Regions from separate parts of the Hippea sp. KM1 genome, predicted to be linked through region 2. Evidence: riboswitches for the same ligand, from Rfam matches in the RefSeq annotation. Region 2 holds a riboswitch; the other holds the start of a gene.
What was found. A riboswitch is a leader RNA that binds a small molecule or an ion and turns the genes downstream of it on or off. The one in region 2 is predicted to bind molybdenum cofactor.
Positions count from the first base shown of each region.

Region 1: another riboswitch for molybdenum cofactor. It lies ahead of D891_RS0103660 (Rossmann-like domain-containing protein); the one in region 2 lies ahead of modA (molybdate ABC transporter substrate-binding protein).

Region 1 covers NZ_JAFP01000001.1:718,759-723,986, forward strand. The annotation lists gene D891_RS0103645 (motility-associated protein) at 1-680, shown strand, start outside; gene D891_RS0103650 (flagellar motor protein MotB) at 682-1,545, shown strand; gene acs (acetate--CoA ligase) at 1,687-3,714, shown strand; molybdenum cofactor riboswitch at 3,777-3,905, shown strand; gene D891_RS0103660 (Rossmann-like domain-containing protein) at 3,942-4,700, shown strand; gene D891_RS09445 (ABC transporter ATP-binding protein) at 4,700-5,228, shown strand, end outside.
Region 2 covers NZ_JAFP01000001.1:1,492,496-1,497,723, forward strand. The annotation lists gene D891_RS0107580 (hydrogenase large subunit) at 1-926, shown strand, start outside; gene D891_RS0107585 (hypothetical protein) at 937-1,395, shown strand; gene D891_RS0107590 (proton-conducting transporter transmembrane domain-containing protein) at 1,392-3,272, shown strand; molybdenum cofactor riboswitch at 3,303-3,422, shown strand; gene modA (molybdate ABC transporter substrate-binding protein) at 3,470-4,210, shown strand; gene modA (molybdate ABC transporter substrate-binding protein) at 4,207-4,941, shown strand; gene cobU (bifunctional adenosylcobinamide kinase/adenosylcobinamide-phosphate guanylyltransferase) at 4,938-5,228, opposite strand, start outside.

The DNA of each region.
Region 1 (5,228 bases), 770 kb from region 2:
CATTTGGTGTTATCTTGGGTATTGCAAAGCCCGATCCATACAACAAGAAGAACTATTTAGAGTTGTTGAAGATCGTCTATGATCTATCCACAAAGGTCAGAAAAGACGGTATTCTATCGTTAGAGGCCGTTGTCGATGATCCGGAATCATCCCCGATTTTGCAGGATGCAACCTTCTTTTTAAAGAACAAGGAGGCAAGAAGCCTCTTGATCGACGCCTTAAGGAATATCGTTACCGGTATTGAGGTGGAAAAATTAGAGGAGATGCTGGATACCAACATAGAGAGTATAGAGAAGGAGGCCATGGCGCCTGCAAAGATGGTGGGAGTATTGGCTGAGTCGATGCCTGGTATGGGTATCGTTGCAGCTGTTATGGGTGTTATCCTGACGATGGGCGCCTTGGGTGGTTCTATTCTTGTAATTGGTGAGCATATCGCAGCAGCCCTTACAGGAACATTCCTGGGTTTGCTTATGTGTTATGGAATATTCGGTCCTATGGCCAAGTATGCCGAATTCAAAACAGAAGATATGGTTGCCTATCTCAACGCCTTAAAGACAGGCATAATATACATAGCCAAGGGTGATGCACCGATTATAGCCATGGAGGCTGTAAGGGAGAGTATTCCACCACTTGCAAGGCCTGAGTTTGATGAGGCCGAATCCTTTGTAAAGGGTAAGTGATATGGCTGAAGAGAACCAAGAGGGTGGAATAGTCAAAAAATGCAAGAAATGTAAGTGTGAAGAGGGTGGAGGCAGCGCCTGGGAGGTTGCATACGGGGACTTCATGACCTCCATGATGGCCTTCTTTTTGGTCATGTGGCTGATTGCCGCCACCAATGTTAAGCAGAGAAAGGTGCTATCCACCTATTTTACCCAGCCAGGTGCCACATCGCTGACAGAGGGCTCCTCAATGCTCCCATCCAAGGGCGTGTTCGATATAGGCTCAAGAAGCCTGACCGTTTCTCAACGAATACCCGAGATGCCGCTTCCGTCCATTCAGCCCCAAAAGACGCTGAAGGGCAGGGGGCTTATACCTAAGGTTTTGAGAAAGAGCGGTGGCGGAATTGGCCAGAGCAAGCAGACGATGAACCTCTATAACATAATGAAGAAGATCCAGCAGGTTATAGCAAGCAGAAAAGAGCTGTTGCAATACAGAAACCAGATCAAGATGGAGATAACAGAAGAGGGGCTGCGTATAGTGATATTTGACAAAAACAAAAGGCCTATGTTTTATCCTGGATCGGATAAGCTTGAGCCGTGGGCTAAAGAGGTGTTGGACATAGTGGCTCAGCAGCTTGCCGATATATCGAATAAGATCACTATCGAGGGGCATACGGATGCCCATCCCTATGTGGTTGGTGGTTTGAGCAATTGGGATCTTTCCACGATGAGGGCCAATGCAGCAAGGAGGGAGATAGAGGCTGTAGGTGTTTCGGCCGATAGGTTCGATAGTATTGTGGGATATGGTGATACCAGACCGGTGCCTGGAACCAACCCTGAAGACCCCATAAACAGGCGTATCGTGATCCTTGTGAAGAAGCTTTAGATAAATACAACTTATATATTAACAATGCCTTAATACATTTTCCGTCAATTAGTTAAAGCCATATAATTCTTGACACTATTGTCCATTTCTTGTATAAAATTAAAAAAGGGTTTAATAAATTTTTTCATAAAGGGGGAGATTATGGGCAAGCAAAAGGGTGTTATCGAATCCAAGCTCAAGGAGAACAGGGTTTTTTATCCTTCCATTGATTTTGCTCAAAAGGCGAACATAGACTCAGATGAATATGAAAGGCTCAAAAAATGGGCAGAGAGTGATTGGGAGGGCTTCTGGAGATATTTTGCAATAAAAAAGATAGATTGGTTTAAGAGGTTTGATGAGGTATTGGATGATTCCAATCCGCCGTTTTATAAGTTTTTCATTGGTGGTAAGCTCAATGTCTCTTATAACTGCCTGGATAGACATATAAAGAGCTGGAGAAAGAACAAGGCGGCAATCATCTGGGAGAGTGAAAACGGCGATACGAGGGTTATGACCTATCAGGAGCTTTACATAGAGGTCAACAAATTTGCAAGCGTTCTGAAAACCCTCGGTGTAAAGAAGGGTGATAGGGTTTTGATCTATATGCCCATGATACCCGAGGCTGCCGTTGCAATGCTTGCAAGCGCCAGGATCGGTGCAATACACAGCGTTGTCTTTGGTGGTTTTTCATCGGAAGCCTTGAGGGATAGAATAGAGGATGCAAAGCCTAAGGTTGTAATCACGGCCGATGGTGGTTTTAGAAACGGCAAGGCCATTCCGCTGAAGAGCAAGGTTGATGAGGCCATGGTAGGGCTTGAGCATAAGGTCGATTATGTCGTTGTTGTAAGGCATATAGACAGGGATATACACATGAAGCCGCTGAGGGATTTCTGGTATCAGGATTTAATGGGCGATCCGGACTATGCGCAGATTTACTGCCAACCCGAGACGATGGATTCTGAGGATCCACTGTTCATACTTTACACATCCGGCTCAACAGGCAAACCCAAGGGCGTTGTCCATTCGACAGCCGGCTATCTGTTGTGGACTATGCTCACGATGAAGTGGGTATTCGACATAAAGGATGAGGATACTTTCTGGTGCACGGCCGATATTGGCTGGATTACAGGGCACTCTTACGGAGTTTATGGGCCTTTGGCTATGGGTGCCACGACCGTTATGTATGAGGGTGTCCCAACATATCCGACACCTGCAAAGTGGTGGGAGCTTGTGGAGAAGCACTCAATAAACATACTCTATACAGCACCGACGGCCATCAGGGCATTGATGAGGTTGGGCAACGAGTGGGTGTTGAAGCACGATCTATCGTCGTTGAGACTGCTCGGCACTGTGGGTGAGCCGATAAACCCCGAGGCATGGGTGTGGTATTATCAAACCGTTGGCAACGAAAGGGCCCCCATCGTGGATACATGGTGGCAGACAGAGACCGGCGGCCACATGATTACAACTGTGCCAGGGGCTCAGCCTGCAAAGCCCGGTTCAGCCGGTATGCCTCTGCCCGGTATATTTGCAGAGGTTGTTGATATGGAGGGTAATCCTATAAGGGATGCGGATAAAGGAGGCCTGTTGGTTATCACAAAGCCGTGGCCCTCTATGTTGAGAACAGTATGGGGCGATGATAATAGGTTTATAGAGACATATTGGAAGAAGTTTAAGGATAAGGGTTATTACTTTGCAGGCGATGGAGCAAGGAAGGATAGCGATGGCTATTTCTGGATCATGGGAAGGGTCGATGATGTCTTGAATGTCTCAGGCCACAGGATCGGAACGATGGAGGTTGAGAGTGCCCTTGTATCGCACAGGTATGTGGCCGAGGCCGCTGTTGTTGGAAGGCCGGATGAGATTACCGGCGAGGCCATTGTGGCGTTCGTGGTGCTTAAGGACGGTGTCGACAGGACGCATCACGACGAGCTTGTGAGGGAATTGAGGGAGCATGTCCAGAAGGAGATTGGCCCTATCGCAAAACCGCAGGAGATAATCTTTACAGATACATTACCAAAGACACGCTCCGGGAAGATCATGAGGAGGCTGCTTAAGGATATAGCAGCTGGCAAGAAGATCAATCAAGATATATCCACTTTAGAGGATGCCTCTGTCTTGGATAAGCTTACCGAGCTTAGGGAGAAGCTTGAAGAGGAGATGAATAAGAACGGGGATTCAAAGAAGTAAACACCCAAAAAGCCGGCTGCCCAAGCCGGCCCTTTTCTTGACTTTATCCTTAAAATTTAATAAAAAATAGCCATCTCCGAGCGGTTAAACCTAAGGGCATTGTTTGGCCGCCTATGGTTTTTCCGCCGATAGGGTGTAAGTGGAAACGCTTGCGCCTCCCGTATTTGGAAAGGAGGTATTTTGTTCACTTTTCTATTTTTCCTTAGAGACATAAAAGGGGGCTTATAATGGGTGTATTGCAGACGGCTGTGGAGAGGTTTGTGCAGATTGTCAAGGATAAGGGTTTGCTCGATGAATATGTGAAGATAAAGATGAGGCCATTGAAGCCAGAAGAGGCTATAGGTAAACCCTCCAGGGATGATTATCCCCTGCTTAAGGGCAAGGAGGTGTTGGTTGAGGCGACATTCCTCAACTCAAAGGGGCAGGCCTTTACCGATGAACCCAGCGATTTTGAAGGCACTATAGAGGATGTCATATCGCTTCCGTTGGATAGAAGCAGGAATAGGGCTGTGGTTGTTGCAAGTATCAACGCCGTCTTGAGACACTTGGATATGACATGGGGGACGGTTCATTGCAAGGATACCGAGCCTGAGGAGTGCGCAGAGGAGATGATGGAGCGCTTTTTTAGAAGGTGGGGTGAAAACACCACATTGGGTCTTGTGGGGCTGCAGCCTGCGCTTGCAGAGGCCGCCATACGGGTCTTTGGCAAGGATAATGTGCTCATATCCGATATGGATGAGGATAATATCGGTAAGAAATTCGAGGGTGTTGAGATATTGGACGGCAGGATACATTCCATTGAGGTTGTTGAGAGGAGCTTTTTGGGCTTGATTACAGGCTCTTCTGTTGTAAACGGAACGATAGATGGGCTTTTGGAGGCATCAAAGAGGAACAATAAAAATAGAATCGTTATATTTTACGGGACGACCATTGCAGGAGTGGCTTCCCTTCTAAACCTAAACAGACTCTGCTTCAAAGCCCATTGATGATAAAGATAGAGATAAAAAAGCGCTTTGAGAAGCTCCATATAGATGTTTGCATGGAGTTTAAGGGGCTGAAGAATGTAATCTTTGGCCCATCTGGAAGCGGTAAATCCTCTATTCTGAAGATGATAGCCGGCTTTTACGATCCGGATGATGGCGTTATTGCATTGAAAGGGGAGAAGCTTTTTGATAAGAGGGAGGGTTTATCTATTCCTGTGCATAAAAGGGGCATCGGTTATGTGCCGCAGGAATATACGCTCTTTCCCCATCTAAATGTTATGGAAAACCTATTGTATCCTGCAAGGGTTAAGGGTATTGAGGTTGATAGGGGGCTTTTTGATGCCCTTATTGAAAAATCCAACATAAAAGAGCATCTGTATTCGTATCCTCATCAGCTAAGCGGTGGTCAGAAGCAGAGGGTTGCCATAATCAGGGCTATCCTGTCTAAGCCGAAGCTGCTTCTGCTTGATGAGCCCTTTAGCGCCCTGGATAGGCCTGTTGCTGAGGAGTTGGGCTATTTCCTTATAAGGA
Region 2 (5,228 bases):
GCAACATAGAAGCCTTAATGGTGAGAAAGACACCCTCCGAGGCATTAAGGCTGGCAGAATCGATATGCGGAAACTTCTCATTCTCCCATTCATTGGCCTTCACAGAAGCTATAGAAAACCAAGCTGAAATAGATAAAACAACCCAGAGGGTAAGGATAATAGGCCTTGAATTGGAGAGGGCTTACAACCACATACACCAGATAACAAGGCTTGCAAAGGGGGCATCCCAAACTGTTCTTACATCCCATCTTGAATGGATCTTTGAGGAACTTCTAAGAATAAACAAGCTCCTTTTTGGCAATAGATTATTGAAGCACTCAAACCTCATTGGCGGTGTGAAGATCAACCTTGCCAACTTGAAAAAGGCAAAAAATAGAATAATGCTCTTAAGGGAAAAATTCGAAGAGCTATACGAGCATGCCCTGCAGAGCTATAACTTTATAGATAGGCTTTACGGCGTGGGAAGGTTGAATAAAGAAAATGCCATAAAAATCGGTCTTAGTGGACCTTCCCTTAGGGCATGCGGAATAGAAGAGGACCTAAGACGGTTCAACCCCTTGTATGAAAACTTAGAGATAACCACACGCTCGGGGTGCGATGCTTTGGCAAGGATGGAGGTAAGGGCTGATGAATTTATAAATTCGTGCAATATAATCCTATCGCAGATAGAAAAGATAGACAACGAACCCAAAAAAGAAGAGATTCAAATAAAAGACGGTGATTACTTAGGCTATTCCTGCTCCCCAACAGGCATTATAGCCTACTATTTAGAGATAAGAGACGGCCTCATAAGCTATGCTTACATCTCAACGCCATCTGTTTTTGGCTTTATGGCATTTGCAGAGGCCATAAAAGGATACATATTCACTGATTTTAGTTTCACCTTTGATTCATTCGGCATAAACTTTTCAGACTGTGCAAGATAAGGGAGGAGATATGAAGCCGTGGGCGATTTATGGCATAACACAAAGGATAACGGAGGGCTTTAATAAAACCAAAGAGGCGGTAAGGTCAATATCCCCGATTTTTAAAAAATCACTCCACATCTTTCCCATAGATGTATCAAACGACAACAGCCTAAATTTTGAAATAGCCGCCCTACAAACACCGCAATACAACATCCACAGATTCGGCATATTCTTTTGCGATTCACCCAGACATGCGGATCTCCTTCTTGTTTTGGGCAAATGCTCACCAAAAATGGTTGAACCCTTAAAAGAAACGGTCAATCAATTGCCACAGCCGTTTGGCATTATGGTGATAGAAGACAACAGCGGGATAGGCATACCTGTAAAGGAGTTAAATTTAGGCAATATCATAGGTTATTATGAAAAACCATTAACCGCAGATGAAATATTAAATGCCCTGTTAAATATAATGGAGGCTGAAAAATGATTGAGGTAATAATAGGCATATTCATAACCGGTGCTCTTTTGGGGTTTGCCAAAAAACAGCTAAGCTATGCAACGGCTGCTATAGCTTCCTTTTTGAGCTTTATACTGGGCTTTGAAGCGGTGTTCTTAAATTTAGCCATAACACATGTGGTGCACTTTATAGACGGCATAAAGATAGGTTTTTATCTGGATAAGACATCGGGTCTGTTTTTGATGATGGCATCCATCTCGTGGTTTGCAATATCCTTGTTTTCAATAGACTTTGGAAATCGATACAAACAGAGGATGTCTATATTTATCAATCTGGCAATGCTGGGAATGTTTTTATTGCTCGTATCATACGATATGTTGATGCTGTTTGCAGGCTTAGAGATTATGACCATATCATCCTATATGCTTATTGCAGAGCATGAAGGCTCATATAAAGAAGCTTATGAGTTTCTATTATTCGGTGAAATATCGACACTTTCTCTGATAATAGCCACAGCGGCCCTATACGCATCGACAAAAACCATAGCCCTAAATGCACAATCAAAAAGCCTACCGTTTCTAATCTTTGCATCCCTGGGATTTATGGTGAAGATGGACATGGTGCCGTTTCACACCTGGCTAAAGAGGGTGTATTCAAAAGCACCCGCAAATGCCTCAGCCACACTCAGCGGTTCAATGACCCTTATGGGGGTGTACGGCCTTGTAAGGGTTATGCAAATAATCGGATACACACACGGCTGGGGGATTGCAGCCATAGTTTTGGGCAGCATATCGGCTTTCTGGGGCGCCATAGGGGCAGCATCATCGAGGGAGTTGAATGTATTGCCGGCTTATTCAACAATCGAGAACAACGGTATGATCTTGGCCCTTCTTGGACTATCCGCTATAGCTTACTCATTCTCTTTAAAGTCAACCCTGCATGAGTTTGCCTTCTTGGGAGCTATAGTAATTGCCCTATCCCACAGTATAGCAAAAACACTGATGTTTCTATCTATAGGTGAGGCGAAGGAAAGACTGCAGGAGGAAACCATAGACGGGGTAAGGGGAATCTATAAAAGCGTGGGCAAGATACCGGCTTTAGGTATCTTAACATCGGGGCTTTCCTTTGGAGGATTTCCGTTGTTTCTGGGTTATGTTGCAGAATGGATGCTGCTTGAGGCGGTGTTTCAGTCCTATCAATTCACAAGCATTCTCGATAGAATAGCAAGCTCGACGGCGGGTGTGCTGATGGCGCTTGCCATGGGATTTGCTTCATTCTCCATGATAAAACTCATAGGGTATTCAGCTCTCGGGTATCACCACAACAAGAAAGCCATAAACATGCCTGTATTTGCCATGCACATATCCCAACTAATACTAATCATCTTGCTTATCGGGCTTGGAGTCCTTGCGCCCGTGTGGTTTATCCATATAGGTTATCCACAGTTTGTCGGTGGGCTATTGGGTGTTCCAGAAGGGTGGTTAATTTTAAGTGCGAAACCCATCTTTGGCGTTGTGTCGCCGGCATTTCTGCTTATTGTAATCCTGGTCTTATTTATCGTGCCCTTTGCCATCTATACAAAAAACAAAAAGACCACAAAAAGGGTTGTATCTTGGAACGGCGGATTGCATCTAAAAGAGGAGGAATACTTCACAGCCAACGCATTTTCGTTCATACTTGAATACATACTGCGCTTTATCTATAACATGAAAGAGATAAAACAAAACAACGAAGCCTTTGTTGTGGTGGCAGATGTATTCGACTCTGTATATCAACGGCTTTCAAGACTCACCAAAAAGACAACATATACAATAAGCCATATAATTATGAACGGTAAGGTTTCTTTCTATGTATCGTATATACTCATCATGTTTATAATAACCATTGTTGTGTTTAGCGCAATTTAGATTTGCATTTTTGATTCTTATTTTGTAAGCTTTGAGAAAACTTTCCGAGCCTAACCTCCTAAGGCCTTTAGCTATGGAGGCTGGCCGATAGGGTGTAAGTGGAAACGCTTACGCCTCCCGTGTTTGGAAAGGAAGGTGTTTATGCACAACCATTCTCTATTTTAAGCCATTTACATATTTTTTATAGGAGGTTTGACATGCGTTATTTTGTATGGGTATCGGTGTTTATTCTATCTTTTTCTTTTACCTCTTTCGCACAAACGCTTTATTGGTTCACCGGAGCAGGTATAAAAAAACCGGCTCAAGTAATAGCAAAAGCATTCAACAAAACCCACAAAAACAAAGTGGTAATCATCGCCGGAGGCTCAGGTCAGGTTCTAAACCAGATAATACAATCAAAAAGGGGCGATATATATACGCTTGTTGATGTGGATTTTCTAAAGAAAGCACAACGGTTTAGGGCCATATCGGGATACAAAAAGATACTCAAATTAACACCAATATTTCTTTTATCCAAAGACGGAGAGAAAAAGATAAAAAGCTTCTACGATCTTGCAAAAGACGACATAAGAATAGCAGGGGGAAATCCCAGGGCCATGTGCTTGGGTAAAACATTTAAACAGATAATCTCAAAGCTCCCCTCTAAAATGGCCAGCAAGATTCAAAAAAACATAGCAGTCAGATGCCTAAATGTATTTCAAATAGTGGGATATGTTAAAGAGGGCGTTGTGGATGCAGGTATTGTTTTGGATAAAGCCTTAATAAAAAACACTCATCTAAAATATATAACCATACCGCAAAGATACAATGTAAATCGATACGGCTATGTGGCTTTGGTTTCATACTCAAAAAACAAAAAAGCTCAAGAGGAGTTGTATAATTTTATATTAAAACATCTCTATGTTTATAAAAAATTTGGGTTCGAGGTGATAAAATGAGAAAAGCATTTATTGTTTTTATACTTACTTTATTTGCGAGAACTGCTTTCTCTTATCAGTTATACTGGTTCTCGTCAGCAGCTATTAAAAAACCATCACAAAAAATAGCCAAACTATTCAACAAAACCCATAAAGACAAAGTTATATTAATAAACGGCGGGACAGGACAGGTATTGCAGCAGATGATTCTATCAAAGAAGGGTGATATATACACATGCATCGACCCAAAGTTCTTTAAAATAGCCCAAAAAAAGGGTCTGGTTCTGGGGTTCGAAAGATTTATCAGACTAACTCCTGTTATGGGGTTATCGCAAAAGGGCAAGCAGAAGATAAAGAACTTTAAGGACCTATTTAAAGACAATATAAAAATAGCGGCAGGCAACCCAAAAACTATGGCTTTGGGTAAAACCTATTTTCACATATTAAATAAACTCCCTATTGAGATGGCATCAAAGCTTAAAAGTAATGTGAAAGTTGAGGCCATAAACATCTCTCAAATTATAAATTACCTCAAGCAGAATACGGTTGATGCTGGGCTTGTATTCAAATCCACAGCTAAAATAAACGGATTTGATTATGTAGAAATACCTAAAGAATTCAACCAAATAAAGAAAGGTTATATAGCCAAAATATCCTTTACCAAAAACAAAAAAGCGCAAAATGAGTTGTATAATTTTATACTAAACCATCTCAACATATACACCCAATTTGGCTTTGATGTTATACATTAAGGTTTGATATTCAAAGGCTGGCCGCTAACCATAAAAACAAACCTCTCCGACATGGCGGCCACTCTTTGATTCAACTCACCAAGCAAGTCCATATACCGCCGTGATAGTGCATTGTCAGGCATAATACCCAAACCCACCTCATTTGAAACAACAATAACATCAAAAGAGGCAGCTTCTAATGCTTTCAAGAACAGCTCAATCTGATTCTCTTTTTTGTAAAACAACAGGTTTGAGACCCAAACAGTTAGACAATCTATCAAACAGACATCAAAGCCGTCTGCTTTGTT